2 regions of the Paenibacillus sp. FSL R10-2788 genome follow, and region 1 is predicted to be linked to the other one. Evidence: riboswitches for the same ligand, from Rfam matches in the RefSeq annotation. Region 1 holds a riboswitch; the other holds the start of a gene.
What was found. A riboswitch is a leader RNA that binds a small molecule or an ion and turns the genes downstream of it on or off. The one in region 1 is predicted to bind S-adenosylmethionine.
Positions count from the first base shown of each region.

Region 1 (3,177 bases):
ATTTCTTGGTATGCATTAGGATATCCTCTTCAAGCTTCTCAATCCGGGCTTCAATTCGGTCACCTACGGAGAAATAATTATCTACGACAAGGTCGATAAGCAGGTAAAGGAATTGGTCTGGTTCGCTAACCTCTTGCTCCCATAACATGGGCTTCAGGATGCGCAGCTCGTGGATCTTTTGTTTCGTTACAGTAATAATATAATGTCTGCCCAAGAATATATTGAGTGCCCGCAGGAAAATTTCCTCATCATCAAAGCGGATGCTGTTTACAACAATAAAGTAATGACTTTCGTATATTTCGATCTTTGGACGTTGATCCTCTTCACTAAGGCAATCCTCAACAGCGAGATCATGCAGGTTGAACAGGGGCTGAAGCAGCTCCAAATCCTCCACATCTGCATCAATCCAATAGAACCCTTCTGTTGGGGGTGTCAATGTTTCATCAATTTCATCAATAGGTGTAAAAACCCCTGCATTCACCAGCCGGATTTTCATCTGATTCCACTCCTTCTATCCCCGGGTCTTCACCAGGGACTGCTAATTAAGCACAGAGAAAAAAATCAGCTTGGCCGGCGTTACAATCAATACAAGAGGCCGAATGACGATTCGAGGGCATGAAGAAGAACTGCTCCCGCCGCCGGCAAGCTGATGATTATCCTGTGTGGTTGCTCATTTTGTACACTTAATTGCGAGCTCGGGTCGCCTTCCATTCTTCTTCTCACCTCTTCTTTTCGTTCAGGTATGAAATACTTGTCTAGTATAACAACGGAGTATGCCTCTTTCAAGCAAATTTATTGTTACTTTAAGGCTACTTCAGCATTGTATGGACTTGACGAAAAGGAGGTTCATGATTTAAAGTAAATTTTAAAGAAATTTAATTGAATACAGCTAAATCTTATCAAGAGCAGGTGGAGGGACTAGCCCTATGAAACCCGGCAACCGGCGTGTGAACGCACGGTGCTAATTCTTGCGGAACTTTGCTGACGACTAAACCCCGTCCAAAAGTTTCTGGCAGATGAGAGAGGCGCATATGACTGTAGATATGACCTTTCTCGTTTTCCGAGAAAGGTCTTTTTATTGTTCAGAAAGCCGCGATGTGACAACATAACCTAAATACAGTTAAGGAGTGGAAAGACAATGCCAATTAAAATTCCCGACAGTTTACCAGCAAAAGAAGTACTATCCGGAGAAAATATTTTTGTGATGGATGATAGTTTGGCTTTCCATCAGGATATCCGTCCACTAAGGATTGCTATTCTGAATCTCATGCCGACTAAAGAAACGACGGAGACTCAATTGCTGCGTTTAATAGGAAATTCACCGCTGCAAGTTGATGTTACCTTGCTGCATCCACGCTCACATACTTCTAAGAATACTTCTGCTGAGCATTTGAGAAGCTTTTACAAAACTTTTGACGAGATCAGCCACCGCCGTTTGGATGGCCTTATTGTTACAGGAGCACCCGTAGAGCAAATGGAGTTTGAGGAAGTATCCTATTGGGAAGAGCTAAAAGAGATTTTTGAATGGAGCAAGGATAATGTGACCTCGACCATGCATATCTGTTGGGCGGCACAGGCAGGGTTGTATCATCATTTTGGTGTTCGTAAAGTGGCATTGCCTGAAAAATGTTTTGGTGTATTCTCCCATACGATTAATCAAAATAACATTAAATTGCTGCGCGGTTTTGACGAGGTATTCCATGTACCGCATTCCCGTCATACCGATGTCTCCCGCGAAGATATTGAGAGCAATCCAGATCTGCAGATTCTGGCAGAATCCGAAGAAGCTGGTATGTATCTAGTAGCTACGACCGACGGCAAACAAATATTTGTGACCGGACATTCCGAGTACGATCCTCTATCCCTGAAATGGGAATATGATCGTGATTTGGAGAGGGGCATGGAGATGGCCTTGCCGAAACACTATTTCCCTAAAGATGATCCAGAACGGACACCTCCTGCAGTGTGGCGTGCACATGCCAACTTATTATTCTCTAATTGGCTCAATTACTATGTATATCAAGAGACACCTTACGATATCGACCCGATTGTTTATTAAGATCAGCGCTACATTATAATTTAGGAGGCATTTATCATGGACGACAAACTTAGGATTGAAAGCAGACTGGCACAAATAGGTTCACAAGAAGATCCGGCTACCGGAGCCATTAATTTTCCTATCTATAATGCTACGGCATTCCGTCACCCGAAGCTTGGGCAGAGCACAGGTTTCGATTATAGCCGTACCAAAAGTCCGACCCGTTCCGTACTGGAGAATGCGGCTGCGGAATTGGAGTCTGGTGATGCAGGTTTTGCCTGTAGCTCTGGGATGGCGGCTATTCAAACCATATTTACCCTGTTTGGGCAAGGCGATCACTTGATCGTTTCGCTGGATCTTTACGGCGGGACCTATCGTTTGTTGGAACGAATTATGTCCAAGTTTGGAATCACTGCTTCCTATGTAGATACGAATGATTTGGATGCGCTTGAGGCTTCCCGTCTTCCAAATACAAAGGCGATATTTATTGAAACGCCAACGAATCCTTTGATGATGGTTACGGATATTGCAGCCGTTGCTACTTGGGCTCGTCATCATGGGCTGCTCACAATTGTAGACAATACACTGCTGACTCCATTTTTCCAGCGTCCTCTGGAATTAGGTGCGGATATTGTAGTCCATAGTGCTACCAAATATTTGGGCGGACACAATGATATACTTGCTGGTCTTATTGTATCTAAAGGGGCTGAATTATCCGCTGAAATAGCGATTCTACATAACTCTATTGGCGCTGTGCTTGGGCCAACAGACAGTTATCAGCTGATGAGAGGCATGAAGACACTGGCTCTGCGTATGGAACGGCACGAGAGTAATGCACTAGCAATTGCCCGCTATCTACAAGAGCACCCGGCGATTGCGGAAGTGTTCCATCCAGGCCTGCCGGATCATCCGGGATATGAAATTCAGAATCGCCAGTCCTCGGGCAATACCGGAATTTTTTCTTTCAAATTAAAAGATGCCAGATACGTAGAACCTCTGCTTCGTCATATCCGGCTTATAGCCTTCGCTGAGAGCCTCGGCGGGGTTGAATCGTTAATGACCTATCCTGCAGTACAGACGCATGCGGACATTCCTGTGGAAATTCGGAATGCGGTGGGTGTAGATGATCGGTTGCTGCG
Region 1 covers NZ_JBBOQA010000001.1:1,871,393-1,874,569, forward strand. The annotation lists gene corA (magnesium/cobalt transporter CorA) at 1-496, opposite strand, end outside; SAM riboswitch class I at 894-1,023, shown strand; gene metA (homoserine O-acetyltransferase MetA) at 1,139-2,059, shown strand; gene NSQ50_RS08140 (PLP-dependent transferase) at 2,096-3,177, shown strand, end outside.

Region 2 (3,177 bases), 4.0 Mb from region 1:
TCGGGCTTGGAATGCGGAAATGAATGGCCGCTCTGTCATGGGAAATTAATTCCGGCTTATACTATAGGCTCGATGATTGAATACACCCATCGCTTGTTTAGCGGTTTGGCAGGGTTATTCTCACTTGCCTCGATGTTTGCTTTTTGGCGTTATGCCCGTACTCGGCGCGATTTGCTGGGCTATGCATTTATGACTTTATTATTCGTCATCGTTCAAGGTGGTATGGGAGCGCTTGCAGTAATTAAATCTCAATCTGCTGCTGTAATGGCGCTGCATATGGGTTTTTCTTTGATCGCCTTTTCGAGCGCTATGATGTTGGCTCTTGGAACCAAGAGATGGCATGATTCGCGCGAATATGATCATACATTGGAAGCTCAAAAGAAACCCGTAAGTAAGGCTTTTCGCAATTTAACTTGTTTTACTGCCATCTATTCTTATATTGTCGTGTATATTGGAGCCTTTGTAAGTCATACGGATTCACAGGGCGGGTGTTCGGGTTGGCCGCTTTGTAATGGAGAATGGGTTCCGGAGCTTTCCGGAGGTGTAGGTGTTGTTTTTACGCATCGGATTGCGGCTTTGCTCTTATTCATGCTTACTGCGCTGCTTGGGCATTTAGCATTTTGGAAGCATAAGGATTATCCAGAGCTTAGAGCGCTAGGTGTAGCTGCAGTGCTGTTATGCTTGATGCAGGTGTTTAGTGGGGCGGCTGTGGTTTTCACCCTAGATAATGAAAGATTGTACATATTTGCCGCTTTGGCTCATATTTTGCTGATTGCCAGTTTGTTTGGTGTCTTATGTTATATGAGTGTAAGAGTCTGGCAGCTAAATCGTGCGGGTAGTGTCGTGTCTGGAAAAAATGTAACGAACCCAATGATTCCACCGCCTTGGTAGAACATTCCCTCCGTGGATAGAGGCGCTTCACCCGCGGAATAATAAAGTGGAAATCGGTATATCGTGGAGCTGATTGGCCGATGCTTACGTCGCGAGTTTTGTACGAAGCAGTCCATGGAAGCAGACGCTGAACAAAACTTTAGGAGGACTGGGATATGCTGCGGGTATTACTTGGAGAGCCGCCTCGAAAGAACAGTGGTGTGTTGGCTGATGCGATGGAGAATATGGCCACTTTTGCAGCACTGCTGCGCAAGGAAATGAGTGCCCATGAGGATAATGACCATGAATACCGCAAGCTGGAGATTTGGACACGTGGACTGATTTCCTCTCTGGATGAACTGGAGCAAAGTTGGTTCGCGGCCGCTTTTTACCGGAAATTAGTGATCGCGGGTTATATGGATGATATGACACCGGTGGAACAGGGCGATTATGCACGTTATGTTTATTTTTATAAAGATGGCTTTATCCGGGTTTTCTCTCTTCTGGACAAGCTTGGGACGGTACTGAATCATTTTTATGATCTCAAAACATCCAAATTAAAAACGCACTTTTCTTACTTTACAGTGCTGCGTCAGCTCCAATTATTGAATGTACATCCTGCATTAGCGGATCAACTGGAACAGATCAAGAACTCCTACCGCGATCCATTGGAGAATTTACGCAAGCGCAGAAATGCTGAAATTCATTATATGAATTCTGAAATGCAGGATGATTTGTGGCAGCGGCACCAAGGTCTGCATGACAAAATTCAGCTCGAGGATTTGGACAGCCATCTTGAGGATTTAAAACAATCGCTCGAAATGAACTGTAAGACATTAATCGCGGCATTCAGCTACAGCAATGAACAGCTGCGTAAGGAAATAAGCAAGGCAAAGAGCATAAAATCGTAATCGTTCAATATATTTCCTTTTGACAAAAATCGATAAACTCACTATACTTATGCTTGCATTAAAGTATGTACGATTTCAGAAAAAATATAATTTCATAACTTTATCTTATCGAGAGCGGCGGAGGGATAGGCCCGATGAAGCCCGGCAACCGATTTGTATCCAGCGCGGGAAGCGTTGTACAAATGTCATGGTGCTAATTCCTACAATGGCGCAGGTTGCGGTCGTTGGCAGATGAGAAGGCATTGTCTTAATAAACCCACAGAGCCTCTTGCGATCTGCATCGATCGTTGGAGGTTTTTTTGTATAGAATAAGTGAAATATAAAGGGGGGGCGACGAGAGTTGATTAATCTAAAAGGGATAACAAAGGTTTATGGAAAAGGGAGTAATGCGGCAACAGCGCTTTCTGGATTGAATCTGTCCATCGAGAAAGGTGAAATATTCGGAGTCATCGGCCACTCTGGAGCGGGGAAAAGTACATTGATCCGTTGCATTAATCTGTTGGAACGTCCGACAGAAGGTGAGGTCTGGGTAGACGGTGTTGAACTAACTAGCCTTAACCAAGGTCAATTACAGGAACAGCGGCGCAAGATTGGGATGATTTTTCAACATTTCAATTTGCTTTCTTCGGCGACTGTGTATGATAATATTGCCTTTCCACTGCGACTTGCAGGTACATCTAGAACAGCTATTGATACAAAAGTGAAAGATCTGCTCGCTCTAGTTGGGCTTGAAGAACATACAGATAAGTATCCTTCTCAGTTATCTGGAGGACAAAAGCAGCGGGTCGGCATCGCCCGGGCACTAGCCAGTGACCCTGATGTACTGCTGTGTGACGAGGCCACTTCTGCGCTTGATCCCCAGACAACGGACTCCATTCTTAAGCTGCTGCTCGATATTAATAAAAGATTCCATTTGACCATTGTGCTGATCACACATGAAATGCATGTAATCCAGAGCATCTGCGACCGTGTCGCGGTCATACATGGTGGTGGGATTGTTGAACAAGGCAAAGTTACAGAGGTATTTCTCAAGCCGCAGCATGAGGTTACACGCGATTTCATCCGCAGTGAGACACAGAATGAAGGGCCTCTTCGAGTGGCGCTTGATGCTGCTGCCGGGGATAACTCTCAAGCTGTCAAAATTACTTTTTTCGGAGAAAAAACTTACGGCTCGGCACTATCCGATGTCGTGCGTGATACGGGTGTGAGCTTTGCAATCTTACATGGTACCATCTCAACGATTAAAGATGTGCCTTATGGACAGATGATTGTGCGGTTCGAAGGGCCAGCTGAGGCGATTGCTGTAACGATCTCCAGACTAATTGCTCAAGGCCTTGATGTGGAGGTGATTTCGTAATGAATTTTGCAGATCTAAATTGGCAAGAAATGATCGATG
Region 2 covers NZ_JBBOQA010000001.1:5,852,031-5,855,207, reverse strand. The annotation lists gene NSQ50_RS26025 (COX15/CtaA family protein) at 1-891, shown strand, start outside; gene NSQ50_RS26020 (Cthe_2314 family HEPN domain-containing protein) at 1,047-1,781, shown strand; SAM riboswitch class I at 1,884-2,019, shown strand; gene NSQ50_RS26015 (methionine ABC transporter ATP-binding protein) at 2,122-3,138, shown strand; gene NSQ50_RS26010 (methionine ABC transporter permease) at 3,168-3,177, shown strand, end outside.
Region 2: linked by a shared signal. The riboswitch ahead of NSQ50_RS26015 (methionine ABC transporter ATP-binding protein) and the one ahead of metA (homoserine O-acetyltransferase MetA) in region 1 are both predicted to bind S-adenosylmethionine.